DNA from 2 places in the Thainema salinarum CENA647 genome. Region 2 is predicted to be linked to the other one. Evidence: predicted binding sites of a transcription regulator. Region 2 holds the regulator's gene; the other holds the start of a gene.
The links. Region 2 encodes NtcA, which controls nitrogen genes in cyanobacteria. Its sites were predicted from a motif close to TTTGTANNNNNNNNTACAAA; they were not measured.
Positions count from the first base shown of each region.

Region 1: a site for NtcA is predicted at 12,583-12,602, ahead of AC286M_RS32970 (MSMEG_0569 family flavin-dependent oxidoreductase). Genes of this name have one in related genera too.

Region 1 covers NZ_JBYJZJ010000022.1:5,948,053-5,964,252, reverse strand. The annotation lists gene AC286M_RS33020 (ribosomal protein L11 methyltransferase) at 77-1,021, shown strand; gene AC286M_RS33015 (IscS subfamily cysteine desulfurase) at 1,121-2,284, shown strand; gene AC286M_RS33010 (hypothetical protein) at 2,419-2,700, shown strand; gene gshA (glutamate--cysteine ligase) at 3,088-4,227, shown strand; gene AC286M_RS33000 (NifU family protein) at 4,419-4,661, shown strand; gene mgtE (magnesium transporter) at 4,777-6,189, opposite strand; gene AC286M_RS32990 (CHASE2 domain-containing protein) at 6,446-8,845, opposite strand; gene AC286M_RS32985 (photosystem I reaction center subunit II PsaD) at 9,247-9,675, shown strand; gene trpE (anthranilate synthase component I) at 9,982-11,517, shown strand; gene AC286M_RS32975 (Crp/Fnr family transcriptional regulator) at 11,679-12,314, shown strand; gene AC286M_RS32970 (MSMEG_0569 family flavin-dependent oxidoreductase) at 12,661-13,944, shown strand; gene rpiA (ribose-5-phosphate isomerase RpiA) at 14,161-14,856, shown strand; gene AC286M_RS32960 (WD40 repeat domain-containing protein) at 14,929-16,053, opposite strand.
Region 2 covers NZ_JBYJZJ010000022.1:748,072-764,271, reverse strand. The annotation lists gene nei (endonuclease VIII) at 1-618, opposite strand, end outside; gene AC286M_RS10145 (class I SAM-dependent methyltransferase) at 731-1,396, opposite strand; gene AC286M_RS10140 (hypothetical protein) at 1,395-2,015, shown strand; gene AC286M_RS10135 (sensor histidine kinase) at 2,012-3,712, opposite strand; gene AC286M_RS10130 (ABC transporter permease) at 4,357-5,976, shown strand; gene AC286M_RS10125 (Mo-dependent nitrogenase C-terminal domain-containing protein) at 6,138-6,827, opposite strand; gene AC286M_RS10120 (response regulator) at 7,093-7,554, opposite strand; gene hisB (imidazoleglycerol-phosphate dehydratase HisB) at 7,860-8,498, opposite strand; gene AC286M_RS10110 (DUF3465 domain-containing protein) at 8,608-9,075, opposite strand; gene fabI (enoyl-ACP reductase FabI) at 9,223-9,999, opposite strand; gene ntcA (global nitrogen regulator NtcA) at 10,425-11,096, shown strand; gene AC286M_RS10095 (DUF3084 family protein) at 11,318-12,733, shown strand; gene AC286M_RS10090 (ATP synthase subunit B family protein) at 13,126-13,566, opposite strand; gene AC286M_RS10085 (alpha/beta hydrolase) at 13,669-14,460, opposite strand; gene AC286M_RS10080 (hypothetical protein) at 14,559-14,975, opposite strand; gene purB (adenylosuccinate lyase) at 15,125-16,200, opposite strand, start outside.

The DNA of each region.
Region 1 (16,200 bases), 5.2 Mb from region 2:
AAGCTTTCATAAAAATAAATCATCGGGTTTTAACTGGACTTCGGACGACAAGGGTGAGCCGTATAGGACGTGAGCGTTGGCAAATAGCTGGTGGGAAATTCAAGTTTTATGCCATGAGTCGGCGGAAGAGTTAGTCTTTTGGCGGCTGGATGAGTTTGGCTGTCACGGGGCAGCTAGCGAGAAGAAAGGGGCGCACACTCAGCTTGTGCGGGCCTTTTTGCCCCAGATACAGGCGCAGCTTTTGGACTTAGCCGCCTTAGCGCTGAAATTACGCCAAGATGCTCTCTGTGCCGAGCTGCCCGTGCCCGCCATGCAGTGGAATTTGATTGACGAAGAAGACTGGTCCAGCAGTTGGAAAACCCACTGGCACGCTCAAGAAATTGGCGATCGCATTTTAGTTAATCCCGCTTGGATTCCCCTGCCCGACAAAACGGATCGGCTAATTCTGAAGCTCGATCCGGGAGTCGCGTTTGGCACAGGCACCCACGAGACAACTCAGCTTTGTCTAGAATCGCTAGAGATGCGATTGGAGAGCATCCAGACGCTGACTGATTTTGGCATGGGTGCTGAGCCAGATAAGGATACTGATCCGGATAATATCGTTATTGCAGATATTGGCTGTGGTTCTGGCATTTTGTCCATTGGGGCAGTTTTGCTGGGGGCGAAGCGAGCCTATGCCGTAGATGTTGATCCCCTGGCGGTGAAAGCGGCGGGAGAAAACCGCGAACTCAACCAGATGACGGACGAGCAAATCACCATTTATCCCGGCAGCATTGATCAACTGATTCAAAACATGCCGTCTCCTGCCGATGGCATTGTCTGCAATATCCTGGCCGAGGTGATCGTCAAGCTGATTCCTCAACTGGTCGAAATTTCAAAACCGTCTACCTGGGGCATTCTCAGCGGTATTTTGCTGGAGCAAGCTTCCGATGTGGCCAATGTGCTGGAGCAGAATGGCTGGACGGTGGCCACGCTCTGGCGACGTGGCGAATGGTGCTGTATGAATATTCGCCGCATGTAAGCAATGGGTTAAGGGTGAACGGCGCTCGCCTCTACGTCAACAAAATTAGTATGCCGATAACATAAAGGTGTAGGGGCAAGGTATAGGGGCGAATTCTAAATGGCGCATCGACCCATTTATCTTGATTACAACGCGACAACGCCCGTCGATCCCGTTGTTCTAGAAACAATGCTGCCTTATTTCACAGAGCATTTTGGCAATCCCTCCAGCCTGGTGCATCAGTATGGCTGGGAAGCGGAAGCCGCCGTGAAACAAGCGCGTGCTGCGATCGCATCTGCTATCAATGCGGAACCTGAAGAAATTATCTTCACTAGCGGCGCGACTGAAGCTGATAACTTGGCAATTAAAGGCGTCGCGGAAGCCTATTTCTCGCAGGGGCGGCATATCGTCACGGTCAAAACCGAGCATAGTGCCGTACTCGATCCCTGTCGCTATCTAGAGTCACTAGGCTTTGAGGTGACTTACCTGGACGTGCAACCGGACGGTTTACTCAATCTCGATACGCTTGAGAAAGCGCTGCGGGACGATACGATTCTCGTCTCTGTGATGGCGGCCAATAATGAGATTGGTGTTTTGCAGCCGCTGGCCGAAATTGGTCAAATTTGCCGCGATCGCAATATTCTTTTCCATACCGATGCCGCTCAAGCCTTGGGCAAAATTCCGCTCGACGTGGAAGCGATGCAGATTGATCTGATGTCGCTCACGGCGCACAAGATCTATGGGCCGAAAGGGATCGGTGCGCTCTACGTCCGGCGTCGCCGTCCTAGAGTGCAGCTGGCCCCTCAGCTGCACGGGGGTGGTCAAGAACGGGGACTGCGATCGGGAACGCTCTACACGCCGCAGATTGTCGGTTTTGCTAAAGCGGTGGAACTCGCGCTGGCCGAAATGGCAACCGAGGGACAGCGCCAGCAGCAGCTCCGCGATCGGCTGCGGCAATCCCTGAGTCAACTCGAAGGGATCTACCTGAATGGGCATCCAACTCAGCGGCTACCGGGAAATCTCAACGTCAGCGTCGCTGGCGTAGACGGACAGGCATTACTGCTGGGACTGCAGCCCATCGTAGCCGTCTCATCCGGTTCCGCCTGTAGTTCTGCCTCAATGGAACCGTCCCATGTGCTGACAGCATTAGGACGATCCAAAGAGCTAGCCTATGCGTCCATTCGATTGGGCATCGGTCGTTTTACAACGCCAGAAGAGATTGATACCGTAGCAGAAAGCGCGATCGCAACGATTCAGTCTCTACGTCAAGTTCAAACATACTGAGACAAATTGGTCATTTTGCTTAAGCATTTCTACTCATTTGCGCAGAAATGCTAGGTTCTCGATAGATATTTTTCAATGCTAAAAGAGATTAAATAGAAACTATCACCGATTGCAGCAGGTCTGCACTTAAATCTATGACTTCACCGCACCAGTCTCGCGACTGGCCCACATTTACCGACATTTTGAAGCGTTTGCATGATGAAGGCATCTATATCCATCATGAGCAACTGGCTGAGTTCTTGCTCCATCATGGCTTGCCAGTTGATTTGAAGTATGTGCCACCCCACCTTCAGACCAAAGCACAGCAGATTAATCAGAACTATCAAGGCGATATGGCTCAAATGTCCTCTAAGTTAGAAGAACCTAATTTTGTGGAATGCTACCGCGATTTATTGCCCGCAAGACCAGTGCAATAAGCATACATTTGACCCAGTATCTCGACGCTCTCCCCTTTTATTAACTCCACCTGCCGCTTGCTCAAAATTCCTGCTTCAATCAGGTGGTGATAGCTTGCAATTAGCCATTTTGCCGTTCTCAACATGGCTGCGATCGCTCCTTCCAGTTGGGATGTTGATTCTGATCTGATTGTTCTGATCAGGGACAGGAGATGAAAGATAAGATACCTATCCGGTGGAAAAGGATTAGAAAAGATAAGATACCGCTCAAGCATCTCGTTCGATGAAATACAAGAATTGCTAGCATTTTCATAAGAAAATACAACTGGCGTGATTTGCGAATTCGCTTATTTTCGCCATCAACGCCGCCCAACCCCCATTTCCATTTCCATTTATTGAGGCAAAGCTGTGCTGTTATCCAAAGGTTTCGAAGTTGAGATGTACACTGGCACCCCCCAAGGGCAAATTGTCGGCCTGTCCGACAAAATTGTGGCCAATCTCAACGGTTTTGTCCGAGAACCTGACAGCCGCAACGTGGAGTACACCACTGCACCCTCCTGCCGCTATGAGCGGTTGCTGTGTGAACTGGTGCGACCCCGTCAGAAGCTAAGAACCTACTTGAAACAGCTCGGCGACTATACCCTCATTCCAGGTAGCACCCTCTCTCTGGGCGACAGCCAGCACTTCTATCGCTCTGACCCCAATAATCCCTACCACGCCTATATTGAGCAAACCTACGGCACAAAGGTGGTCACCGCCAGTATTCACATCAATATTGGCATTGCCAACCATGAGGATTTAATTCGTGCCTGTCGGCTGGTGCGGCTTGAAGCGCCACTGTTCTTAGCGCTGACTGCCTCATCGCCGTTTTTAGATAGGCAATTCACGGGTAATCACTCCACCCGCTGGGCCGTTTTCCCCAAAACGCCAGCCTATGTGCCGCTGTTTGAAAGCCACGCCCATCATATTCAGTGGGTCGAGGAGCAACTGACATCTGGCGGCATGCAAAACGTGCGTCACCTCTGGACATCGGTGCGCCCCAATGGCGATCGCAGACCCTATCAGCTCAATCGGTTAGAGTTACGAATCTGTGACTTGGTAAGCGATCCGGTGATCTTACTGGCCGTAACTGCTCTACTAGAAGCCCGGATTCTACAACTGCTGCAAAATCCCAATCTTGATCCGCTGGTGGTTAGCCAACTTTCCCATGATGAGATGATCACACTGACTGATGATAATGAAATGGCCGCTGCCAAAAACAGCTTGGATGCTGAATTACGTCACTGGCAGGATGGCCGTTCAGTGATCGCCAAAGAGTGGATACAGTCGCTCTATGACGAAGTGTGGGATACCGCCAAGGCCAACGGCATTAGCTGCTTCCTGCTGCCGCTCAAGCGCTTACTGCGCCAGGGTAACGAAGCCCAGCAATGGATTCAGCAGTATGAAACGACTCAGCAGGTCGAACCCATCATTCAGCAAGCGATCGAGTCAATCTACGTTCAAGAACAAGCCCTAGAAGACCAACTCTGTCACTCCCTAGTCGCATAGCATAACCATAGCGCCTACCCATCTACTCATCTACCCATCCACCCATCTACTCATCTACCCATCCACCCACCTCGCGATCGCAACCTCTACGCTTCTACAACCTCTATAGATATCCGTAATGAATTCCCACCGCAACTGTTGAGTCTGTCTTTTAGAATGAGAACTAGCGCTATACAACAAGGGAATCAACCATGACTACAACAATGGCATTGACAGAGGAGAACGTTGAGAAGGTTTTGGACGAGCTTCGTCCCTATCTCATGGCTGATGGTGGCAACGTCGAACTCGTTGAACTGGATGGGCCAATTGTTCGCCTACGGCTACAGGGAGCTTGCGGTTCTTGCCCTAGCTCAACGATGACTCTCCGCATGGGCATCGAGCGCCGTCTGCGTGAGTTCATTCCAGAAATTGCGGAAGTTGAACAGGTTGTATAAATTGTCGAAGTAACTGAACAGCCAAATAACGGAGAAAGGCTCTGCGATCGCAGAGCCTTTCTTTTGGTGCAGATTCGAAATTTATATGAAATCCGGTTGAAAACCGGATTTCATATTAGGCACTAATTCGCAAAATCAGTCGGGCCAAGCTGAGGTAGATCAACACGCCCAGCACGTCCACAGCTGTGGTGATAAAGGGAGCAGACATCAGTGCCGGATCGAGCTTCAGCGTCTGGAAAAGAAAGGGTAGTGCTGAACCAGCGGTGGAGGCGAGTACCGAAATGCCGATTAAGCTAATGCCGACCGTCAGCGCCACGGCTAAGTTGCCCTGGAGGAAATACGCCCAGATGGTGACGATCACGCTGAGCATGAGTCCCAGAAACGCACCTGCGATCGCTTCTCGCATAATTGTGCGTCCGGCTTTATCGGTTTGAATTTCATCGGTATTCAAGCCGCGAATCACGACGGTAGACGACTGTGCGCCCACGTTGCCGCCTGTGCCAATCAGCAGGGGAATGAAAGCGGCCAGCACGGCTACCTGCTCAATGATGCTCTGCTGGCTGCGAATCACAGCGGTCGTGACGGTGTTGGTCAGCAGCAGGACACACAGCCACACCACCCGCTTGCGAGCCACGGTCAGCAAGTTGGTTTGAAAGTAGTTATCGCCGCCGGATTGGACGCCGCCCAGGGTATAGATATCTTCCGTGGTTTCCTCTTCCAGGATGTCAATCACGTCATCAACGGTGATGATCCCCACTAGCCGCTGCTCCGTATCCACCACGGGCACGGCCAGAAAGTCGTAGCGCTGAATCATGCGGGCTGCTTCTTCCTGGTCAGCATCAGTACGCAGCGATACCACTTCGCGGGTCATGATCTGGCCGATGAACTGTTCCGGTTGGGCGGTGACGAGGGCGCGCAGGGACAAGATGCCCGTCAGCTGTCGGGCCGCATCTGTGACGTAGAGGTAGTAAATGGTCTCACTGACGCCCGCTTTGGTGCGGATATAGTCCAGCGCTTGGCCGACCGTCCAGTTCTCCTTCAGGGAGACATACTCCGGCGTCATGATCCGCCCTGCCGTGTCGGGTTCATACCCGAGCAGCAGGTTGGTGGCGCGGCGTTCTTCCGGGCTGAGGTGCTGGAGCAGCCGCCGCACCACCTTAGCAGGTAGCTCATCAAACAGGCGCGCTCGGTCATCCGGCGACATCTTATCGACGATGTCGATCACGTCCTGGCGCTTAAATTCTTCAACCAGAGTTTGCTGGACGCTGGATTCGAGATGTTCGTAAACTTCAATTGCTTCGGTTTTGGGCAGTAGCCGAAAGGCGATGGCCTGCATGGCTTCGGGGAGTCCCTCAATGGCCTCGGCAATATCGGCAGGCTGAACTGGCCCCAAGAGCGCTTTGGCTCCCTGGAGATTTTGCTGTTCCAGCAGCGCTTGCAGTTGCGATCGCACCAGTTCTCGCAGTTCTCGCCGCGAAATGGTGGATTGTGCTGCTGTTGGTGAATCGTTGTTATCGGTTAACGCCACGCCCTAGCCCAAGATATGTCGCACTATAGCCACTGCCGCAAAGCTTACGGCAATGGCGAGTCATCTGCAATCCGCCGACGAAATCAGTTTTGGCTGTTGATGAGCTGTTAATGAATAGTGCGCTGAACGCACCCGCTCACAAACAATTACTCTGATTCTTCACAGCCGGATTGGGGATCAGACGCTAAATTTTCTCGCCCGCCATGATTCTAAGTAGGTTTCTAGAATTATTTCAATATTGCCCAGCAAACCCGCTTTATTCTTCGTCCCAAATCTGAGTTTCAGAACTGGCCTCCTCTAGATCCTGATCGGAGTTCTCTATGATGTCCTGGATGTTCATTACGCCACTATCAGCAAGGAGAGTGGCTGGCATAGCTGACTGCAACAGTTCAGGTAGCGTTTCTAAAGCGGCCATCACGTCGCGCACGGTCTGATAGCGCTGGGCAAAATTGTAGTGCACCATCTTATTCAGCAGCGCTTTGAATTCAGGACTAATAGTAGGCACCTGGTCTTCCCAGCGAGAATTGCCCATATTGTCCAGCGGCAGTTGGCTGGGGCGCAGTCCAGTCAGCGCCTCAATCACCGTCATGCCTAGCGCATACAGATCACTGTTGAACTGGGGCATGCCAGCAGCCTGTTCGCTGGGCATATAGCCTTTGGTTCCCAGACCGATGGTGAATTTGGTAGTGGGGTCAGATTCGGCTACCTGATGAGAAATCCGCTTGGCGATACCGAAGTCAATCAGCACTAATTTGGCATCAGCCCCCCGGCGAATGATATTGACGGGTTTGATATCGCGGTGAATCACGTTTTGATTATGGACAAATTCCAAAACAGGCAAGAGATCGACCAGAATCTGCACGGCGCTTTCCGGCGGCAAAACGCCTCGAATCGCCAACTCCCCATGCAGTGACCGACCAACGATCAGTTCCTGCACCAAGTAAAATTCCTGGTCTTCCTCAAAGTAAGCCAAGAGCTGAGGAATCTGGCTGTGCTGTCCCAGTCGTTCCAGGCTCTCGGCTTCCACGATAAATAGCCGTCGCATCAGCTTCAGCATGTTGGGCTGGTCGCTCATCAGCCGCAGCCGTTTGACCACGCAGGGGGGATTGCTGGGGCGCTGAGTATCTTCGGCAATATAGGTTTCGCTGAAGCCTCCGGTTCCCAATACCTTGACAACGCGATACCGTCCGCCCAGGATTTTGCCGAAGATGGCAGCTTCCCGCTCCAGCAGCAAGTCCCGCAGATCGTCCTGCTGACTGATAATTTCCTGCACGATGGGCAGAGCGGCGTACTGCTTCAGGGTTTGGCGCAACTGCTGCTTGCGAATCTGCTCGCGAATGGCGCTGATCGTGATGTGGGAGATGCCAATGAGTGCGATCGCAGTTGAAGGAACCGCCACGGGCAGCGTCAGCGAACCTAGAACAAATGCGCCGTAGCCCACGGCATACCACAGCACACAGGCTCCAAACGTCCAGCCAAACTGATACAGCGGCTGGCGCGATCGCACAATCCCATAGCCAAACCCAGACAGGGTTACGAGTACCAGCAGTCCCTCTAGCCAAACTGCGGGTAGGGCAGCCCCAATCGAGCGATTGTCCATCAAAGTTGCGATCGCATTGGCCTGCACTTCCACCCCCGGCATGGGGCCGAAGGGCGTATCGTGAATATCCTGTAGGCTGGGAGCCGTCGCGCCCACCAGCACAATTTTGTCGGCAAAGATTTCCCGCAACTGGCTTTCGCCCTGCCACGCTTTTGGATCCAGTGCCATCCAGAAGGGGACGTAGGTAAACGTGTTACGCCCTCCGTAAAAGAAGATACTGGTTCCCGTCGGCGGTTCATGCTCTCGCTGGGCGGCTGCGAGCGTTGCTGCCGCAAACGTGTCTGGAATCGTAGTCGCGTCCTGCAGTGCTTCGTAGGAGGCTGGATTGCGCAGCGCGAACCGTGCGATCGCAATCTGGCCCAGTTGGTGAATCCGTCCATCAACTTCCACTGGTGTGTCGAGCAGACCATTATGAGCCAGAGATCGCCACGGTTCTTGTGGTGAAACCAGCCCCACCTGAGTCTTGACGCCAGACGTAGGAGACGAACTCTCTACTTCACCAAACTGGCTTAATAAATTATCATCCCCCACTAAGTCTGCTGCTAACACCACGCGATCGCCGTAGCGTTCTAGCGTCTGCGTCAGTTGGGCATCGTCAGCATCACCATAGGTACTGGGCGTATCCAGAATGATGTCAAGTGCGATCGCAGATGCCTCCGCCTCCATCAACCGCTCAATCACACGTGCATAGGCGGTGCGCTGCCACGGCCAAGCGGCAATCGGTGCTAAGTCCGCCTGCCCCTCTGGATCAGCCGCATAAAACTGTCCCTGCCCCAGGGATTCTTCATCAATCGCCAGAATGACGATATCGCTGGGTGGTTCAACGACTCCCCGCACATTGAAGAAAAGAGTGTGCACCTGCCGTTCCAACAGTTGAGCCAAGCCAATGTTGAACCCGGTGGCATAGGTTGCCAGCAATGTCCAGCCGCCAATCATGGCCACTGTCACCTGCCCAAAAGAAAAGCGTGACCACCACGGTTTCGAAACTTTTTGGGTAACCGTGTTGGTTAACAGAGGAGTGCGAACTGGAGTCGGATCGGGACGAGTTTCAGTCACCAAACTTACGCAATAACTGGGGGCAATAACTGGGGCAATAGACGGCTGCAATACCTGTACAGCAGGAACTATGCAGTAGACGGCTGCAGGCAGAACGATGCGATGTGAGCTGGTTAATCCAGGTTCCATTTTCGCAAAATGCCAAGCCGGATGGCAGCAAGTTGTAAAATCTCAGAATAATTTTTGTTCAAAAAGCTTGTCTCGTGTGCATTTCACGCAAAACTAGAACTGGTCGTAGTGCACCAATGCGGTATGAGATGGCCTTACCATTCGAGAACAGATTAAAACGTTAAGTCCTGCAACAATTAAGTTTGTAGAACTGTAACAGATCCTCACGAAGTCGGTAGTAGCATCAAAACCCGGTGATACGATCCCCTAAAAACGGTTGAGAGTAAAGACCTATGACAGAAACCTTGACTGGACAAACCCCATCCTACGGTGGTAACACCGGCGGATTACTTTCTAAAGCAGAGACTGAAGAAAAATACGCCATTACCTGGACCAGCCCCAAAGAGCAAGTTTTCGAACTGCCAACCGGAGGCGCAGCCATCATGCATGAGGGAGAGAACCTGCTGTATCTACCTCGTAAAGAGCATTGTCTTGCACTTGGCAAGAAGCTGCGCACCAACTTCAAACCCAAGATGCAGGATTACAAAATCTATCGCATCTATCCGAATGGCGAAACGCAGTACATCCACCCTGCGGATGGTGAATTTCCTGAAAATGCCAAAGAGGGCCGTTCTTACGCTGGTAAGAAGGATCGCAACATTGGCAGCAATCCTGAGCCTGCTACGATCAAGTTCAGCGGTAAGGCACCCTTCGAGGTGTAAATCTGCGATCGCATAAATTTGTGCCCTTCGCCCTTTGTTCTAATCCTTCGTCTGTTGATCAACAGTAGGTTGTTGGAAGCACCATATTCTGGCCCTACTGTAGTTGAACTGACTAGCCATAGAGACAGCCATCGATGCATTCTGTGCATTCTGTTGATGGCTGTCTTTCATTTTGAACCAAGAAGTGCGTAAGTCCTATATTCATGTCAGAAGTCTCACATGTCAGAAGTCTCAGCTTTTGCGGCAAGATGTGAGATAGTATCACTACTCTGCACCTGACCCTAATACCTATCGCTGTTTTCACTCATGGTTTCCCCTGGTTTTTCTGAATTCAAAGCCTTGGCCCAGCGCGGTAACTTTATTCCGGTTTACCAAGAGTGGGTAGCAGATCTCGATACGCCCGTTTCAGCGTGGTACAAGGTCTGCGCCGGACAGCCCTACAGCTTTTTGCTGGAGTCGGTGGAAGGGGGCGAAAATATTGGTCGCTACAGTTTGCTGGGTTGTGACCCGCTGTGGACGCTGGAAACGCGCTGCGATCGCACCGTGCAAACCCACCGCGATGGCCAGCAGCAGGTGTTTGAAGGCGATCCCTTTATTGCGCTAAGTGAATGTCTAGCTCCCTATACTCCCGTCAAACTGCCGGAACTGCCGCCGGGAATTGGCGGTCTGTTTGGCTTCTGGGGCTATGAGCTAATTCGCTGGATGGAGCCGACGGTGCCCGTCTATCCAACCACAGAGGCGGATTTACCGGATGGGCTGTGGATGCAGGTGGATCACCTGCTGATTTTTGACCAAGTGAAGCGTAAGATTTGGGCAGTTGCCTATGCCGATCTGCGGGACGAGACGGTGGATCTGCAAACGGCTTACGATAAAGCCTGCGGCCAGGTGCAAAATCTGATCGACAAGCTGCAAATCCCCTTCTCCGGTCGCGATGCCGTCTTGCAGTGGACGCCGCCCAATGGCAGAGAGCGAGCGGAGCTGTCCTACACCAGCAATACCACTCGCGAACAGTTCTGCGCCAATGTTCTAAAAGCAAAAGATTACATCCACGCTGGCGATATTTTCCAGGTGGTGATTTCCCAGCGATTAACGACGGCATACGAGGGCGATCCGTTTGCGCTGTACCGCTCGCTGCGGCTGATCAATCCTTCGCCCTATATGGCCTATTTTCACTTTGGCGACTGGCAAATCATTGGCTCCAGCCCCGAAGTGATGGTCAAAGCCGAGCGGGATGAAGCCCAAGATAATCGCGCGATCGCAACTTTACGTCCAATTGCAGGGACTCGACCTCGGGGTCATACCGTTCCCGAAGATATGGCATTGGCCAACGACCTGCTGCAAGATCCGAAGGAAATCGCCGAACACGTTATGCTGGTCGATCTCGGTCGCAATGATCTGGGGCGCGTCTGCGACAACGGATCGGTTTCAGTTGATGAGCTGATGGTGATTGAGCGCTACTCCCACGTGATGCACATTGTCAGCAACGTGGTTGGCACGCTGGCTCCTGGCAAAACTGCTTGGGAACTGCTGAAAGCCTGCTTCCCAGCGGGTACCGTTAGCGGCGCACCTAAAATCCGCGCCATGCAGATTATTCACGAGCTAGAACCCTGCCGCCGAGGCGTTTACTCAGGGGCCTACGGCTACTACGACTTTGAAGGTCAGCTCAATACTGCGATCGCAATTCGGACGATGGTGGTGCGGGGCAGCGGAAACGGTAGTCATACGGTCAGTGTCCAGGCTGGAGCGGGTTTAGTAGCCGACTCTGAACCGGAGAAAGAGTATCAGGAGACGCTAAATAAGGCACGCGGCATGCTAGAAGCGATTCGCTGCCTACAAAAGTAAAGCCCTAAAAATAATTAGGTTGCCGCATTGCGGCGACCTAATTATTTTTATTTGGCACCCACAAATATGAAAAAAATCTTAACCTAAGGACAACCTGCTAATTACCGGGATTTGAGCTTCGTCTTCTACATTTACTGTGCGGTAGTATACATGAAACTCCCATGCTTCAGGCTCAGCTTCCCACACAACCTCCCTCTGCTGAATGGCGACAAGTTCTAGAAAACGTCTATCAAGGCAGGGAGTTGCATCCCTTCAGCACCGGCCAGACTATCCCCATGCGTCCTCAAGATATTTGGATTGTCTGCCGAGGGGTGGTTCAGCTCAGTACGCTATACCCCACTGGTGATGAAGCGATTTTGGGTCTAGCCTGCCCTGCAATGCCTTTTGGTACTGCTTTCACTCGACTGCGCCCCTATAGTGCGATCGCACTCACCGATGTCGATCTGATGCGGCTCAATCAGATGGAAATTGAGCAGTCGCCACTGTTGGCTCAGGGACTCTTTCGCCAGTTAAGCCGTCGCCTCCAGCAAACGGAGGCAGTACTGGCAATGGCAGGCCAGCGCCGAGTCGAAGATCGACTGCGTCATCTGCTGCTGCTCCTGGCCCAGGAAATGGGACAACCCGTCGCCCAAGGTATTCGCATCAATACTCGTCTAACGCATCAGCAGCTTGCTAATGCCATTGGAACAACCCGCGTTACGGTCACTCGGTTGCTGGGTCAACTGCGGGATGAAAACTGGCTGTTGATTGATTCCGGTCGGCATCTGATTCTGCAATCAACTGCGATCGCATCCTAGTAGTCTGTCAAAGTAGAAATGAGGGGTAGAAGAATTTTGAAAATATTGCGCCGCAATATTTTCAAAATTCTTCTACCCCTCAAAACACACTGGACAAAGCACTAGTACTTCGGTAGATAAGGGTGAACGATGCCCACCCGAGGGGATTGGTGTTACCTGGATCAATTGTTAGGTGCAAATAGATGTTCTGCATATTCGTGGTTCAGCGATTGGAGAGAACTGCGATCGCACCTGTGCTTACTGCTAAACTTGGCGGGTTCTCAAGGCTTTCGTAGTTAGAGATACAAACGCCCTCAGTGAATCGTTCGTAGTGTGGCAATAAGACCTCACACGGCTGGTACGATTCATGCAGCAACATTACTCGGTCATCATTGTGGGTGGTGGGCAGTCGGGCCTATCCATGAGCTACTGCCTGAAACAAAAAGGGATTGACCACATCGTCTTTGAGAAGAAAGAGATTGGCTACTCCTGGAAAGCCAAGCGCTGGGATTCCTTTTGTCTGGTCACGCCCAACTGGCAGTGTCAGTTACCTGGATATTCGTATCCTGGCCCCGATCCGCACGGCTTCATGCCCAAGCATGACATCGTGCAGTACATCAAGGACTATGCAGCGGCGTTTGCCGCTCCGGTTGAAGAAGGGGTGGAAGTGCTGAAGCTGCGTAAGAACAAAGCTCAGGACGTGTTCGAAGTCTCGACCACAATTGGCGACTATACCGCTGATCAGGTGGTAATTGCGGCGGGTTATTATCACAAGCCCAAGATACCTGCGATCGCAACTCGGCTACCGGAGCACATTGTCCAAATTCACTCGTCGGAGTACAGAAATCCTCAATCGCTGCCGGATAAAGCCGTTCTCGTTGTGGGAACTGGCCAATCCGGCTGTCAAATTGCCGAAGATTTGCACTTTGCGGGCAAGCCGGTTCATCTCTGCGTCGGTGGCGCACCCCGCTCGGCTCGTACCTATCGCGGCAAAGACGTAGTTGCCTGGCTGGATCAGATGGGCTACTACGACCTAACGATTGATCAGCATCCCCAAAAAGAACAGGCCCGTCATAAAACCAATCACTACGTTACCGGACGGGATGGCGGGCGTGAAATCGACCTGCGGCAGCTAGCGCTAGACGGGATGCAGCTTTACGGCAGGCTGAAAGATATCCAAGGCACTCAGCTTGAATTTCAGAACGACCTGAAGCAGAACCTCGATCAGGCCGATGCCGTAGCTGAAAGCATTAAGCGCACCATCGACCAGTTTATTGATAAGCACCAGATTCCAGCTCCGACCGAACCGCCTTACGTTCCTGCTTGGGAGCCGACCAAACCCGTTTTGGAACTCGATTACGAGCAGGCCAATATTGGCACCATCATTTGGAGTATCGGCTACGAGTCGGACTTTCGCTGGGTTGAGCTGCCCGTTTTTGACGGCAAAGGTTATCCGGGGCACGATCGCGGCGTTACCGAGATCTGGGGACTGTACTTTCTGGGCTTACCCTGGCTTTACACCTGGGGGTCGGGTCGCTTTTCGGGGATTGCCCGCGACGCCATGCATCTGGCGGACTATATTGCCGCTCGCAAGAAGGAATCTTACATGGGCGACAGCAGCAATATGTATGCTTTTCTTATCGGTTCATAAAGAATTTCTTATCAAAAACCAAAAAGATAATGATGCTACCGCAAGGTCGCAGTATGCTTACCCTTCTAGCTTTCAATGCATGTCATAAGGCTGAGGAATGGCTCTGAATTTCTCAGCAAAAGACTAGGCATCTGTTCCACTTTCCGTCATTCTAGAACCAAGCATCGTGGTTTACATAGACATATAAACAGAAGGAGTGTTGGAATGACCGAAGGAATGGATCCTGTTAAGTTGATGAAACAAGAAGTCGGCAAAGCGGCAGCCGCCCGCGTCACCTCCGGCTCAATCGTAGGACTAGGGACGGGATCAACCACCGCTTTTGCAATTCAGTTTTTGGGTGAGCGGTTGAAGTCTGGTGAACTCAAGGACATCAAGGGAATTCCGACTTCGTTTCAGGCATCTGTATTGGCTAAGCAGCACGGGATTCCGCTGACAACGCTGGATGAAGTCAGTGGCATTGATGTTGCCATTGATGGGGCGGATGAGGTCGATCCGCAGCGCAATTTGATTAAGGGCGGCGGCGCAGCTCATACCCGTGAGAAGGTGGTTGACTCGCTGGCCAAGCAGTTTATCGTCGTGGTTGACAGCTCTAAGATCGTCGATAAGCTGGGTGCATTTCCCCTACCCGTTGAAGTATTGCCAATTGCGATCGCGCCTGTAACTCGCGCCTTAGAAAACCTCGGCGGCAAGGTTGAACTGCGGATGGGCGTCAAGAAAGATGGCCCTGTGATCACCGACCAGGGCAACATGGTGCTGGACGTGAAGTTTGAAGCTATCACCGATCCAGCCGCAATGGAGCAGCGGATCAACAATATTCCGGGTGTATTAGAAAACGGCCTGTTTGTCGATGTCACCGACCTCGTCCTGATCGGCGAAGTCAAAGACGGCCAAGTTTCCATTCGCGAAATGTAGGTTATTTCCTGATTCTCGTTATACATTTGGTAGGGGCGAATGGCCATTCGCCCCTACGTTGCTATGAAATGACTAGGGTTGCCAGAGCTTGATTTCGCCGTTGGAGCTGCTGGTTGCTACCAAATCGCCATTTGAATTCATCACGACTGCCAGAACGGGTGCATTATGCTGCTGGTCGGCAGGTGCAGTCCCCAGGGATTCTTCCTCCTCCGTATCCCAAACCATCACATTGCCGCTATTGTCGCCACTGAAGATGAGCTGACCACTGCGGCTATAGACGAGAGAATTCACCCGTCCAGCCCCCTGCATTTCGACAGGTTCACCAATTTGTAGACGACCGCGCACTTCCTTAAACGAGCGCAGTTCAACTCCATCTAGATTCCCTGCCGCTAACGTTTCACCATCGGGGCTGAACTTAACCGACTCAACACCCAGGCGAGTTTTGATGACTTCCACTCGCTCAAAATCATCTTCTAGATCCCAAACGGTGATGGTTGTGTCGTGACTGCCCGCAACCAGATACTTGCCATCGGGACTAAAGGTCAGCGACGAGAAGCGACCGTCTTGCCGCTCGCCATTGTGCCGTCCCGTTTCCGCTTCCAGCGTTGCCAAGACGGTACGACTTCCCCAGTTCCAGAGCGTGATGCTGCCGTCAAAATTACTGGCCGCCAGATACTGACCGTTGGGACTGAACTGCACCGTCGGCGAAACACCTCGATAGTCTCGATCCAAAATTACCTCTGACGCGCAGGTATTCCGCTCCGGATCGCAAGCATTCAAATCCCACACCCGCACATCGCCGTTAAACGTTGCAGAGACCAGATAGCGATTGTCTGGGCTAAAGGCCAGCGACGTGCCATAGCGATCGCTACTCGGTAAATCAATTACATGACGCACAAATCGCTGCTCATCTCCCTGCAGCACCGCATCCACATTCCACACCCGCAAACTGCGATCGCTAGCTGCACTCGCCAGATATTGACCATTGGGACTAAAGGCTAAACCGAGCACATTATTGCCATGCTGAAGATTGCGTAAGAGGGAAATGGTATTCGCTTGAGCTAACTGGATCGGCGGGTTTGGCACTTCAACCGCGATCGCACTTCGGCTAGCAGTCAACGGTAGAAGTGGACTCGTCATTGACAGGGAAACTGCGATCGCAATTCGGCTAAATCCAAAGAATGAGGGCTTATTCATAAATACTGTGCTGGAAATAAACCAAGAACGAATGAACATCCCGATTTATCTCTCACTTTCGCCAGCTTATGCAATCAACCCCGCCAAAATCAGATCCCTCCAATCATCAACCATCAATTACTAACCACTGCCAATTCCTCTCTGCCC
Region 2 (16,200 bases):
CGAAACTGCGATCGCAGCTTCAGCGACTTGGTGCAATTCTGCCTCGGTACAATCGACCGGACGCCGTTCGGGGTGAACCCGCGCCACAAACAAAATTTCGGTACGCAAATAGTTGCCTAATCCAGCCAGGAAATGCTGATCCAGCAGCAGCGTGGTGAACTTGCGGCGATGAAATTCGCGATCGCGCAATCGCTCCATCACTTGTTCAACGGTAACCTGCTCATCTAGCACATCTGGCCCAATGCGCTGTAAGAACGGATGATGCGCCAAATCGGCATCGGCCAGTACGTCGATATCAGAGGCGCTGTAGAGTAGGGCTGACTTGCGCTCCGTGTGAATGGCTAGCCGGAGCTGCCAATTGGTTTCGGGATAAGAGTAGGCTTTGCGAATGATCCATTTGCCGTAGAGCTGATTGTGGCTGTAGATGTTCAGCCCGTTGTCGAACCGCGTGAGCAGAGCTTTGCCTCGCGGCTCTACGGCGATAACTTGGCACTCCTGTAGCTTTTCAGCGTAGGGTTTGAGGTGGTCAAAGGCAAAGAAGATCTCTTTAATTGGACGATGTGCGATCGCAGCGGCAATTTTGTCGGCTGAGCGCTTGATTTCAGGGCCTTCAGGCATGATTTACCACTTCTCGATAGGTGGCTAGATAGAGCCGAGTGACGTAAGCAAAGCGGACTCGCCCATCGGCATCGCTGAACCGCTGATGCAGTTGCGTGAGGTTGGTAACTAACTACTCCGCAGCCGTCCCGGTCTGCGGCACATAGGACGAACTCATGGCGCGACCAATCAGTCCCTCAAGCGTGAGGAACTGATGATAGGGAAAGGTCAACGCTTGATAATCCTTGAATAACAGACTGTGCTGCACGGCCTCTAGATCACGATGATCGGCATGGTTGAGGTAGCGATCGCCTGCTGCGTCGCAGAGAAGTTGAGTGTACTGCCCTACAAATTCGTCGCTCTCGTCGCGGTCATTCCACATCAGCGCCAGTCGTCCGCCCGGTCGCAAAATCCGGTGGAATTCTTGCAGACTCGGTTCGGGCTGAAACCAGTGAAAGGCTTGGCAGCAGGTAACTAGATCAACAGCAGCGTCGGGTAAACCCGTGGTTTCAGCCTGTCCCGCTTGGCGCATAGCGGCATTTGGCTCAACCGCCCACACCGTCACCCCCTGATCAGCCAGCAGACGCGCCGAAATGCCTGTGCCTGCGCCAATATCAGCAGCAGATAGGCCTGATGGGTCACCTAAGCCAGCCAACAGATGCGCGATCGCAGTTACAGGATAGCTGGGTCGGTGCTGAGCGTAGTCCTGTGCTCGATTTGAGAACCGTTCCGTGGGATTTTGTTGGTAAAGTAGGGAATCCTTGGAGGTATATTCATCCATACTTTTGTGTGTCTCCATGCAATCTCGAACTGTGTCACTATCATCTGAACAGCTTAAACATCACGTTCCCGCTGCCACCGTTTTTTTAGCCTCCCGACAGCAGTATCATACCTGCCGCATTCAGATCCCCGACTGTGACCACAGCTTGCCATCGATTCAAACGGGACGAGGGTTCTACAGCTTCCTGAAAGCGACTGACACCGTGGCCAAAACGCTGAGGTTATTGACCAAGTTGAGCTATCGGGGCGAAGAAGTTGCGATTCTGGCTACTCCTAAAGGGTATAGTCTCTGGGGTTTGGAGCCCAATGCAACGCCTATCGTCTGCAAAACCCGTACGCCTGCGGCTAATTTAAATGCGATCGCACCCGGCACCTGTACGATTCTAATTGACCGCGCCCAGTATCAACCGTGCTACATCCGCACACCGGATTTAGATAAACCCCTAGTTGCGATCGCGTTTAACGGTGGCTACTACAGCTTTTTCCGTCAGGAGCCTGACATGGATCGAGCGCTAGAGCTGATCACCAAAATTGCTCAGCGGGGCGATGACCTGATTATGGTCAAGAGCGAAACGGACTGCATTCTCTACATTCATGAACCCGGTGCCCAAAGTATTGCCTCCGGTCAGGCGCTTTAGTGTTGTTCTAGGTGGCTTTGACTTAGGTTTAGCGGTAGCTCGACTCGAAAGACAGTGCCGACTCCCTGCTGGCTGGAAAACGAAACCTGGCCGTTGTGCAGTTCAATGCACTGCTTGACGATGGCGAGTCCGAGTCCGGTGCCGCGAATGTTGATGGCATTTTGGGCACGATGGAACGTCTCAAACAGCTTAGGCTGATCTTCATCCGGGATGCCGATGCCGTGATCCTCAATCTGGAACATCGCGGTGGTGTCAGAGCAGGTGAGGTGAAAGTCAATTGGCTTACCGCTGGGTGAATATTTGACCGCATTGGATAACAGATTGGTCAAAATTGATCGCAGCAGTTTGGGATCAATCAGTGCCGAAGTGGGACAGTTGCGATCGCAGGTAAACGAAATAGTATGGGATTTGCCGATGCTGAGCTGAATCTCATCGATCAAATCCTGGCAAAAGGCTTGCAAATCAACTGGAGTCAGCTCTAGCTCTAGCTTGCCTGCCTCTGCTTTGCCGATGGTGAGGACATCTTCCATTAGGTGGGACATGTTGCGAATGGCTGAGCGAATGCGCTGAAAATACTCCTGGCGCTTCGCGGCAGAGGCAATGTGGCCATACTGTTCCAGCAGTTCAACCGAGGTGCGAATCACCGTCAGCGGCGTACGAAATTCGTGGGAGACCATCGAGATGAAGCGGGACTTGAGCGCATTCAGTTCTTTTTCTTCTTCTAGCGCATTGCGAATTTCCGTTTCCACCCTCTTACCATGTCGGATCAGCCGTTCCCGCGTCCGAATGCGCTCCACCATCACGTCAAACACCTGAGCCAGCCGATCCATTTCATCTGGAAAGCGACTCTGACGCGGGAACGCAATCTTTTGCACATATTCGCCGTCAGCGACTCGCTCGGCTGCTTCAGTCAGCACAATTAAATTACGGGTTAAAACACCAGATAGGACATAAATCAGAACAAACAGTACTCCGTATGCGATCGCAAAGGCGATAATCACCCGATGTCGAATCGTCTGCTGAATGTCTCGCACATGACGCGCATCAATATCCAGTCCCAGGATGGCGACCACTTCACCAGCATCATTTTTCAACGGTGCAGAAGCCGATAGCCAGGTGCCCCACTTATCGGTATATAGTCGAGAATGCTCAGCTAATTCACCCGTTTCCAGCACTTTGCGCGCCCGCAAACTCAAAATATCGGGCTCTAAAAACTTGACCGCCTTTTCAGGTACATAGTTCACCCGCAAATCGACCAGATAGATCATCTCCCGTTCATTGGGAGCAACGACGGCAGGGCCGATCCGTCGATTATCAGCCGCTTTGCCCACCACCATTGAATAAAGCCAGGTATCAGGGCGCAATCGATGCACCGTTTCAAACCACTCTAGCTGCCGCTGATAGCGCGGATCGTCTGAAAATCCAGCGGCGTTTCGCTCCCCAGTTTCATACAGCTCCAACAGTTCTTCAACATCGACCCCTTCTGCTGCCCCTTTGAGAGTTGATCGCAGTTCTGTCCGCAGTCGGTCAATTGTTTTTTCAGTTGTAAAGGTATAGAACCAATAAAAAGCACCCGCGAAAACGATGCTAAAAATCACGCTAAAGCCCAACAGTAATTTGACGCGCAAGCTGACAAATTTTGGTGACTCTAGCTGATCAGAAACATCTAGTTTTGATGAAGGTAAATTACGCCGCAAGGTCGCTTTCCTGTAAAACCACTAGGCTTTTTTTCACAACTACATCTGCAACGTCAGGACAAGATTCTGTGGAAGCACCCCTAATGTTAATGACTCGCTCTGTCCAACCAAAAACAGGGAAGAACTAATTTACATTCTCCATACGAGTTTATACTTGGCGGAGTGAATACTGTCATCGTAGATCACGAATCCATAATTTGTTTGACCAGCTCCAACAGCCGGGAAGCATTGAGATAAGAACCTACATTTTTAGCAAACGTTTTTGGCAAAAGGGTTGTACTGTCGATCTCTTGCCAAAGACAGCGCAGAGATTTCTGTTGGGCCATATCTTAGACTTTATCGGAAATTGTTTTGTAGCGCGGCTTCGCCGCGCTACAAAACAATTTCCAACCCCAAAAACTTTATTTCCAATAAAGTCTATTGCAGTTGTCACTTGGCAGGAGTCAACGTTCTGGTAGGCAGTTCTGTCGCCTCCAGTCAGGTGTCTTCCGACAGGCGAATGCTTTAGATGGGGCATTTGAAACGCTAGGATTGGCTACTAGGGTTGATGAGTGAGCCGAGGAAGAATGGCAACCAAATATATAGATCGGGTTAAGCAGGTATCTTCACACTTGCGATCTTCACACTTACGAATAGATGGATGGATGCTGGTTGTGGGTGCGATCGCAATTTTGATTGCTTCGCCCATCCTGGTGGTCATCGGCTCGGTCTTTACTCCCTCTAGTCAAGAAATTTGGAGCCATTTGGCCTCAACTGTATTGCCGACCTATATGCTGCAATCGTTTTGGCTGATGGTCGGTGTGAGTTTGGGCGTCACGATCATCGGAGTCAGCACGGCATGGCTGGTAACAACCTGTCAATTTCCAGGCCGTCGTGTCTTCGAATGGGCACTGCTGCTGCCGCTTGCCGCTCCGGCCTATATCTTGGCCTATGTGTATACGGATCTACTGGAATTCTATGGGCCGGTTCAGTCGAGCCTGCGCCAAATCTTTGGCTGGAGCAGTGTCAATGATTACTGGTTTCCTGATATTCGCTCGCTTGGTGGTGCGATCGCAATGCTGACGCTCGTACTCTATCCTTACGTGTACCTGATTACCCGCGTTGCCTTTCTCGACCAGTCGGTTTGTACCCTAGAGGCCAGTCGGTCATTAGGCTGCAATCCATGGAACGGCTTTTTTCGAGTGGCGCTGCCGCTGGCGCGTCCCGGAATTATGGGCGGCGTAGCGCTGGCGCTGATGGAAACGTTAAATGATTTCGGCACCGTCCAATTTTTTGGCGTTGAAACATTTACAACCGGAATTTATCGCACCTGGTTTGGTTTGGGTGAACGGATTGCGGCTTCTCAGCTATCGGCGCTGCTGCTCACCTTCATCTTGGCGCTGCTGGTGTTGGAACAATGGTCACGCCGCCGCACCAAGTACTATCAAAGCCACAACAGTCAGCAGCCGTTTTCAGCCTTTCAGTTACACCATTGGCGAGCAATCGGAGCGAGCTTCATGTGCGCCCTGCCAATCATTCTGGGATTTTTGATTCCAGCGGTGGTGCTGGCCGAAATGGCGATCGCAAATATGACTGATAACTTTAGTACTGGATTTTGGCAGTACGCCAGCAATAGCTTAGTTCTGGCCTTTCTAACCGCTGGGCTAGCCGTTGTCCTGGCTTTGATCATGGCCTACGGCTTACGGCTGCGGCCCAAACCGAGTATGGCTGTTGCTGTACGCGTAGCCTCAATTGGCTATGCGGTACCCGGAGCTGTCATCGCGGTCGGAATTCTGATGCCGCTGGGCCGATTTGATAACTGGTTGGATCGCTCCATGCAGAGCCTATTGGGCATCTCAACCGGATTGTTACTCAGTGGCACGATTATCGCCCTCGTTTTTGCCTATCTTGTCCGCTTTCTAGCGGTTTCCTACAACACCGTGCAGTCCAGCCTCAGCCGCATCAAACCCAGCTTAGACGACGCGTCCCACTCGCTGGGTTACGGTTCCATATCGACGCTGCTCAAAATCCATGCGCCCCTGATGGGAGGGGGGCTAGTTACCGCCGCCATTCTGGTGTTTGTTGACGTAATGAAAGAGCTACCAGCCACACTGATCGTGCGCCCGTTTAACTTTGATACGCTGGCGGTGCAGGTGTATCGCCTCGCGTCGGATGAGCGTCTAGCCGAGGCTGCGGCTCCGGCGCTAGCAATTGTGCTGGTTGGTTTGATTCCCGTTATGCTGCTCAGTTGGCAGGTGTCGCGATCGCAATCTGGCGCATCTTAAAATTAGAGCTTAAACAAGAGGCCGCACATTGTGCGGCCTCTTGTTTAAGGCGTTACTTAATCTGGGTATGAATTGTGATGTGGGGGCATCGCCCCCACATCACAATTCATACTTAAAATCAGCAATTCCCTTGTTTAAGCCTGAGTGATACAGCTTGAGTCTTAAATGTAAGGTGTTACATCCTCGTTGCAATCATCCGCTAAATAGGAGAGCGCTCGGAAGCGTAAACCGACAAGCTGTTCATACAGCGGATTGAGCTTACACATGGGTGGAATGTGAACAATCTTCTTGCCAAACAGCTTGACATCCCGCTCAAAGGGACACTGGGGTGGCACCAGTTTGCAGATAAATCGTGCCAAACGCGGATCTTGTACATCAAGCTGGTCTAGCCACTCGCGGGCGGGTTTGAGCGGATCAATTTTGCCATCGTGACTGCCAGGTGCGATCGCAGGTGCCGCCGCTGTCGGCTCGGAACCAGAGAGGTCATACAGTGTAGACCGCAGCGAATTGAGTACTTCAATTTCTTGGCTGAGTGCCTCACAAAAGCTCTGGAGCTTTTCATCTTCCGATGCGGAATATACGCCATCCGCTAGCGCGACCATTACAGCAGTGCGGAGAAAATTTTCCGCCATGTGGCTATCTTGACCGATATGCTCCGCTAAGCTGGTAGCCGTAACGGGTTCAAACGTTTCAAAGTTGATGTCTTTGGCCAGTTCATCATCTAGAATCGTGTGAATGAGGTCTTTTTCCTCCTCATCAAAATGTCCGTCTGCCCAAGCAATCGTCAACAGTCCTCTTAGCCAGGTAGCAATTTGCTCTTGAGTGTAGGAGGACTGAACCGTATGAGCCATGAGTTGTCACCTATCAGAGTGCTCTACAGAAATAAGGTTAGAAACAATGTGGCATCCTCGCAGTTGTAAGAATTTGCTTAGTCTTCACTTGATATTGAGTTGGGCTACAGGATTAAATATGACTGGGTTTGAGGATGCGATGTCATAATCATCCAAGCCTCTAAACTCATGATACCCAGTCCAGTTCATCAATAGCAGTTGGAATAGGCAGCAATTTGTTCCGTCACAGGAAATAAGATGCTATTTCCGTAGATCAGGCAGTTTTTCAGTCAGCCTCTACAACGTGAGCTGCGGTTAAATACCGGATCAGCAACGCCTGTAGATCGTCAATGTTGTAGGGTTTGTTGAGGTAATCAGCAAAGCCAGATTGCAGCAGAAGCTGACGATCTTCCATCTTGGCCAGCGCCGTGATGGCTACAACGGGTATCAACTGGGTTTTGGCAGAGCGCTTTAAAGCATAAATAATATCTAGCCCGCTCACTTCCGGCATCACCACATCCAACAAAATGAGAGAGGGACAATGCTCTTGAATCAGCGTTAGCGCCTTTAGTGGATTAGTCGTACTGAGGTAAGGAATGTGAAACATATCCAGCACCTTACACAGCAGTAATAGGCTGTCTTCATCATCATCGACCGCTAGCACCAACGGTAGTCGCGATGAGATTGAATCAGTAATTTCAGGATGAGTAGAGGGTGCAGCAACAGTCTTTGACAGCTGAGAAGCCATAGGTAAATCGCTCCAATAGGCATCGTAGATTGAAGCAGTCAGGCACCTCTTACATGGCAGCGTGTGGCACGTAGATAGAGCTGGCTGATGCTGCATAATTCGAGGAATTAACTCCTGGAACGTTCGGCATCACGACAGAGTCGCCGCGACTTCTTATGTCTTAACATTTTATTTATATTCTCTCAAGTAACTTTGCATTTGGTTACTGAATTCTTGGCCCAGACTTGCTCAACTGCTCAGTCAATACTGAGTAAAAATACTGAGCGAGAAATACTGAGCGAAATCAGCAGTGCGTCGCGAGGTGACTACAAAACTCCTTTTGAGCTAGGAATGGTATTAATGCGGCGTGGATCGGCTTCAATCGCCATCCGCATAGCGCGAGCAAACGCTTTAAATGTCGCTTCAATAATGTGGTGAGAGTTGATCCCGTCCAGTTGCCGAATATGCAGAGTCATCTGAGCGTGATTGACAATGGCAACGAAGAATTCGCGTACCAGTTGCGTGTCGTAGGTGCCAACTCGCTGGGTGGGAATGTCTAAGCCATAGGACAGGTGAGGCCGTCCTGAAAAGTCAAGGGCGACCTGAACGAGTGATTCATCCAGCGGCGCAACAAAATGACCAAAGCGGTGGATACCTTTGCGATCGCCCAGGGCTTGATGAATGGCTTGGCCAAGTGTGATGCCCACATCCTCATTGGTGTGGTGATCATCGATCTCCAAGTCACCCGTGGCGCGTACTTCCAAGTCAATCAAGCCATGAGATGAAATTTGATCCAGCATGTGATCCAGAAAGGGAATTCCGGTTTCAGCGATACATTTTCCCTGACCGTCGAGATTGACCGTAACGTGGATGTCGGTTTCTTTGGTGGTACGGCTGACCGAGGCAATCCGGGCAGCAGTATCTAGATTGTTGACGGTGGAAATTTGGCGATCGCGGGTCTGCATGGGTCAAATAAATAGCTCTCAGGATCTATCCTATCGCGCTAGCTGCACCATTCGTGCGGGCTGATCCGTAACGGTGGTGGAGTATTATCCGTAGCACCATTGGTCGGCATTATTCGTAGCGTTGCCCTTGATGCTCGATCCAGCCTCCGGGATGAGAGCCATTGGGATCATGATGTGTCCAGTGCACCACTCCGCCTTGACTGTTCCACTCGTATTCTCCCCGAAATCGCACTGTGTCTCCTTGACGCAGAGCATCAATCCGGGGTGCAAGGTCAATATTGTGGCTGATGAGAACCGTATGTCCAGACGAGAGGCGAACGATGAAGCGCTGATGACGGGAACCCTCTAAATCATCTGATAGCAACCGATCAACTTGACCTGCGGCTTCTACCATGACGTTGGACGCATGCTGAGCGTAGGCATCCAGAATGACCTGTTCGCTGGCTTGGGCAATCGCTGATGGAGACTGCGCTAGGGATTGATGCGATGGTGGGCTGGTGAAGGCACAAGCGATCGGCGCGATCGCAACTGCCGCCAAGGCGATAACTTGAGGAATAGCCCGCTTTAAATCCGTCATGTCAGGTTGGTTGATGAGTTGATGAATGTTGATGAATTGAGGATCAGCAGAGGAGGATCTGCGATCGCAAATCCTTCTCTGCTGACGATTTATGCGTTCCAGTTGTAGCCAATTCAACTTAGTCGCGGCAACCGTGAACGTACGATCTTACATGCCCATAATTTCGTAGCCAGAATCCACGTAGAGAATTTGTCCGGTAATCCCACTGGCCAAATCGCTGCAGAGAAAAGCGGCTGCATTGCCCACTTCTTTTTGGGTTACAGTGCGGCGCAGGGGCGCTGTGGCTTCAACATGGTGAATCATGTCCAGAATGCCACCAACGGCAGAAGAGGCCAGCGTGCGAATCGGGCCAGCCGAAATGCCGTTGACGCGGATATTGGCTGGGCCTAGATCGGCGGCTAGATAGCGGACATTCATCTCTAGTGCAGCTTTAGCGATGCCCATCACGTTGTAGTTCGGAACTACTTTGACGCCGCCTAGATAGGTCAGAGTAACGATACTGCCGCCCTCGGTCATCAACGGCTTAGCGGCATTAGCCAACTGCACCAGAGAATAAGCACTAATATCTAGCGCGGTTTGAAATCCGGTGCGAGAGGTATCCACAAAGTTGCCCGTCAGGTCATCCCGATTGGCAAACGCAAGGCAATGAACCAAAATATCAACTCGTCCCCACTTTTCCTTTACCGCATCAAATGCCGCAGTTACTTGCTCATCGTTCTGCACATTTAAGGGGAGAAACAGGTCAGGATTGAGCGATTCAACCAGATCAGCCACTTTCTTTTCATGACGACCCCGCTCGTCCGGCAAGTAGGTAATGGCTAAATTGGCCCCGGCTTGATGGAGCTGTTGGGCAATGCCCCAAGCAATGGAACGATTATTGGCAATACCCGTAACAAACGCGTTTTTCCCTGAGAGATTTAGCATGGTCGTCCGTTTATGTCTGTAGTTCAATAGTCAACGTCTGTTCCCAATCCTCTCATGCCAGCTCATCAATTCGTGAGCGATCGCGATCGCAAATCATTTGGTCAGAAGAGTGGCTCAGTAGTCGGGCGATGCGCACCAACTACTTGCAACTCATTGCGCACTCTCAGAGTGACAAGGGATGGCAATATCCACACATAATCCAGTTTCTCCGCTTATGATTGAGGTGAATTATTGGCGTAAACCGAGAAAACCTTAGAAAATCAATCCCTATCCTTAAGAATATGTAGCATTTATCACAAAAAAGTGTTTCAAGAGTAGGTTTTAGTGGGTCTAATATATAGGCGTTGATACAGACGGTCTGTTTCGTCCCATACGTGTGGGTAAATACGTAAAACCAGCACAAACAGGTGGTAGGGCAAAGAGGTATGGTAGTGACGCAAGAGCGACCACTCGCGGATTTATTTAAGCAGCTCAGCGGCGGTATTTTTCCACCGGTAGTTGAGTCATTTGAACGAGGTAAAACCATTTTTTTCCCAGGCGATCCGGCTGAGCGCGTCTACTTTTTATTAAAAGGCGCAGTCAAGCTCTCGCGGGTCTATGAAGCGGGAGAAGAAATTACCGTAGCGCTATTGCGAGAAAATAGCGTGTTTGGTGTTCTGTCACTGATTACGGGCAATCGTTCGGATCGGTTCTACCATGCTGTCGCCTTTACTCCAGTGGAACTGCTATCGGTGCCGATTGAGCAGGTTTCCAAGGCCCTGGGTGAGCATCCGGAATTAGCCATGCTCATGCTGCAAGGTCTATCCTCGCGAATTTTGCAAACCGAGATGATGATTGAGACCCTCGCCCATCGGGATATGGGATCACGGCTAGTCAGTTTCCTGCTGATTCTCTGTCGCGATTTTGGCGTACCCAGCAAAGACGGTATTACGATCGATCTCAAGCTGTCCCATCAAGCGATCGCAGAAGCGATCGGTTCAACTCGCGTAACGGTGACCCGCCTGTTAGGTGATTTGCGCCAAGATGAGATGATTTCGATTCACAAGAAAAAGATTACTGTACACAATCCTGTCATTTTGAGTCGGCAGTTTACGTAGCCTGTGCGTCATTTGTTTATCGATCAGCGCAACACTGATTTGTCGTTGCCTTTTTGTTCTACAGTGAGCTTGTTCGCAATTGACCCCGAAGCTTGGCATTTAAACCTATGCTGGTAGAGGAACGTGGCTATATCTCACGTATAGATTGAAGCCGAGATCCTGACACTACGTCCATTGCGTCGATTGAACAGGCTGTTGCTGTAGGTTAACTAAACTCTTCCATGACCATAGGGTACGTCCTGATTGTGGCTATTCTCATTCTTGGCGGTGTGATCGCAACATTGGGCGATCGCATCGGCATGAAGGTGGGAAAAGCTCGGCTTACCCTGTTCAATCTGCGTCCACGGCAGACTGCGACATTGGTTAGCGTCATAACAGGCAGCTTGATTTCGGCCTCTACTCTGGGAATTTTATTTGCCGTCAGCAGCCAGCTTCGCAAAGGCGTTTTTGAGTTCGAAGAAGTGCAGACGGATCTGCGGGAGGCACAGACGGATCTCCAGCAGGTGCAGCGCGATCGCGAGCGAATCGAAGATGAACTAGAAGAAGCCCAGAGTCGTCAAAAGAAGGCGCAGCAGCGGCTGCAAGAAATTAATAGTTCACTCAACGCGGCAGTAGAGCGTCAGCAACAGACACAGGCACAGCTTAGTCAGACTCAAACAGAGCTACAGCAGAGCGAGCGCAGCTATGGTCAAGCCCAACGTCAACTGCGTCAGCTCTCTCAGCAGGAGCAGGAGCTACAGCAGGAAGTCCAGCAGCTTCAGACGGAACGACAGGCATTGATTGAGCGGGAACGGGAAATTCGGGCGCTGATTGAGGAGCGCGATCGCGAAATTGGCCAACGAGATACTGCGATCGCACGTCAGAAAAACTTACTGGAAGAACTGGAAGCCCAGCAGGATTATCTATCGACCGAGGTTAGACGGCTGGAGCAAGAAGCACAAGGACTGCGTCAAGGCAATGTGGCACTGGCTCGCAATCAGGTCTTGGCTTCGGGTGTATTTCGGGTTGAGCAACCCGAAGCAGCAGTGGATGCGATTCGCCAAATTCTTCAGGAGGCCAATCGAACCGCGCTTCGCGCCGTTTTACCAAACTTCAACGATCCAGAGCAGCAAATTATTTTTATTACGAACCCGGAAGTCCAGCAGCTTGTTGAACAGGTTGATGACGGACAAGCTTATGTAGTACGAATTCTGTCAGCGGCAAACTACTTAGTTGGCGAACCCTGCGTTTTGGAGGAGAACGATCCCTGTATTCAAGTATTTTGGGATGCCGTTCCCAATGACTTGATTTTCGACACAGGAGATGTTGTCGCGGCCACGCCTATTGAGCGCGAGAATTTAACGACTCAGGGCCTGCGAGAGCGATTGTATTTACTCTTAGCAACCTCGCAGTTTCGTTCTCGACAGGCTGGCGTAGTCGTGGACGACGTTGATGTGGCGGGGCGTCCAGAAACCATCTTTCGCTTTTTAGAACAGGTGCAGCGCTATGGGCAGCCCGTCAGCCTACAAGCGATCGCAACTCAGCCCATTTATGCCTCTGGCCCGGTTTTAGTTGATTTGGCTGCCGTACAAGATGGCCGAATTCTGTTCCAAACCGGACAACCCGACCCGTTCCTGCCTCCAACTGGTTTACGTTAGTCATCTAATTCTCTTCGAGGTACGGCTACAGCAGGATCGGTCGGAAGCATTAGCGAGTATGAAGAGCTGCGATGCGGCAACCAGAGAGGGAACAGAATATGCGATCGCGCTAACGTCCTCTGGTAATGCACTTTAGCAGCCTAACAAGACGGGGTATAGCGTCGAAATTGCTGAGATAATTGCCTTGGATCAAGGCTAGTTCAGTCTAGGCATTGAAGTGTTTGGCTCGGTGAATACGGGGGCATCGGTGTTTGACCAAGTCTGCCCCTCCATTTTTGCCTAATTTTTGCCTACAACAAGCTGGAAGGAATTGACAGCTCACGAACCGCTACAAATATCGGGACACGGCAATGCCATGTCCCGATTAAATTCGCCGAATTCTACATGCCGAATTAGCTTAAGTCATCAACCGTATTTTCTGCTTTATCCAAAGCTCGTTCTGCTTTGGTTTTAGCCGAATCGAGTGATGCATTTGCTTGATCTTCTAACCGATTTTTGGCTTCACTGGCTTTGTTTTCGATTTGATTACCAACTCGCTTTGCATTCTCAGAGGTACTGTCCAGAACGCGTTGAGCGTTTTCCCTAACATCACCCGTTCTTTTGGCTTGCTGTTCTCTAGCCTGCTTCGTTATCCTTTCGGCATCTCTCTTAACTTCCGCAGCTGGTCGACTAGGGCGACTAACTTGGTCAGTAATCGTTCGCTCGACGTTGGATGTACTGCGCTGGGGCACGGCCTTGGTGCTAGCAGAGGTTGAGGGATTGCTACAAGCGGTTGTGATGAACAACAGCATTCCAGCAAAGAGGATTCCGAGGGTTCGTTTTAAGAAATTCATGTTTTAGTTTTATGAGGAGTTCTGTGTACAGGTTTCATAGTAGTGAGTCTTACAGTCAGAACGTCCATCACAGGGCTGATCTCAGCCTGCCAAAGGTAGGGGCTATTGGTTTGAGTTTGTCTCAATAATTTGAGTGATTAGCTCAGAGACTTGGCTGGCTCGATTCAGCACCATCAGGTGTCCGGCTTGCTCAATCGCCACGTCAGGTTTAATCCAACGCATGGGAAAAATGCGATCGCACAATCCATGAATATGATGCAGAGAATCGGGGATGGTGTGATTTTTCCACACCACCACGCGATGCAGTGCCCATTTGAGAAAATGCGGGTCGGTATCTAGCAAAATAACTTTTAGCAACTTCCGTTCTTCCACGGTTTCCACGCTAAATACCCAATAGGCAAACCAATAAACTGCCCACAGCAACGTCTTGAAGGGAAAGACGCGATGCAGGGGAAACCAGCGAAATAGTTTGTAGTAAAACGGAATTTCGGCAGTGGTCTTGGCGCTAGACAGGAGAATTACCTGCTCGACATCAATCTGCTTGGCCATCTCCACCGCGACTAATCCACCAAAGGATAGGCCAACTAGAATCGGTTGATCCGACTGAACCTGCTTAGACAAACGGCAGGCATAGCTACTCAGGGATTCACCCCGTTCCGGCTCTAGCCAGTGAATATGTACCGGACGATAGCCCTCAAACTTCAGCTCCCGAAAGACGCGCTCATCCGCTCCAAGACCACTGATAAAGTAAATATCCTTCTCTGCTCGCTCGGTAAACGTGACAATCGCTTGATCTTCTGCTTGATGCTGTGCGATCGCGCTTTGTCTATCCGAGCGACTCGTCGTACCCGCTAGTGCTTCCGACTGATCCCGATTAGGCTGTACCTCTGTCATCTCAAACGATAATTGCTGACTGCTCTAGCAACACTAATCCTATTGTTGAAAGGAACTCATACTTAAGGCGTCGGTAAAAGGGTAGAGGTCAAGTCGTCCTATTCCTCTCTCTCCGCTTTTTCTTTCAACATATCCGACTCAATTGCATTCAGCGTTTTAATTGCCAGTCGCTTGGCTTCCAAATTCCAGCCCCATTTTTGAATTGCAAACGCGACGTAAAACCCAATCGCTGTAGCGGTGAAATCGAGCGGTTGCCGCCAGGAAATGCCTATTAGCAAGCCCAAACCGCCGATGCCCCAAAACGGCAGCGCCACCAGTTGGCGATTGTTTTCTACCAGCTTGGCAATGAAGTTTTTCGGCATACTATCTGCGATCGCAGTTCTGACCTCTTTTTGCTGCGGATAAGGTACAGCCAGACCGTACTTCGGGCGCAGCTTTTCGATTTTGCGAGCCTCGGTGCTGTACTGAGTCAGCTCGTCCTCGGCCATCATAATCAGCTGTTCGGCTTTATCCATTGTTCTTGTTTGGGATAGGTGAATGATTGGATTGTTATTAGAAACCTGTAAGGGCAGGTTTTGCCGAAACCCTAATTACAATGCAATTACGGATCTGCTAAACCTGCCCCTACCGAATGTTTATCAATTACAGACTAGGTGTTTTGGGCTTAAATTCCCAATCGCTGATAAATCGCATCCAGATTCTTCAGGTGATGCTGCGGGTCGAAGCAGGCTTCGATTTCCTCCGGTGAAAGATGCTCTTTCACGCGCGGGTCATCGCAAATGCGCTGATGGAAATCGCCGCCTTCCACGTTCCAGACTTCGTGAGCGTTGGACTGCACTACCTTGTACGCCTCTTCGCGAGACATGCCCTTGTCAACTAGCGCCAGCAGCACTCGCTGACTGAACACCACGCCGCCGTAGACGTTCATGTTGCGCTGCATATTTTCGGGATAGACCAGCAGATTCTTGATCAGGTCGGTCGATTCCACCAGCATGAAGTGGGTAAGGATGCAGGCATCCGGGAACATCACCCGCTCAACGGAACTGTGGGAAATATCGCGCTCGTGCCAGAGGGCAACGTTTTCCAAAGCTGCGATCGCATGTCCGCGCACAATTCGGGCCATCCCCGTCAAACGCTCTGACTTAATCGGGTTGCGCTTGTGGGGCATGGCGGAGGAGCCTTTTTGTCCTTTGGAGAAATACTCTTCCACTTCCAGCACGTCGGTACGCTGCAGGTTGCGAATCTCAACCGCAAACCGCTCAATCGAAGCGGTCAGCAGCGCCAATGCCTGCATGTACTCCGCATGGCGATCGCGGGAGATCACCTGAGTGGAAGCGGCATCGGGCTGTAGACCCAGCTTTTGACAGGTCAAGGACTCGATGCGCGGATCAACATTGGCGTAGGTGCCAACCGCACCGGAAATTTTACCCGTGGCAATCTGGCTGCTGACTGCGGCCAGCCGATCGCGGTGGCGCAGCACTTCAGCCAGCCAACCTGCAAGTTTGAAGCCAAAGGTAATCGGCTCGGCGTGAATGCCGTGGGAGCGACCGATCATCACCGTGTTGCGGTGCTGCTGCGCCTGATAGCGAATCGCCTGAATCAGGTCTTCTAGTCGCCGCATGATCAGCTCAATACTGGCTACTAGTTGCAACGCCAGTGCCGTATCCAACATGTCGGAACTGGTCATGCCCAAGTGAATGTAGCGTCCAGCGTCGCCGACGTACTCGTTCACATTAGTCA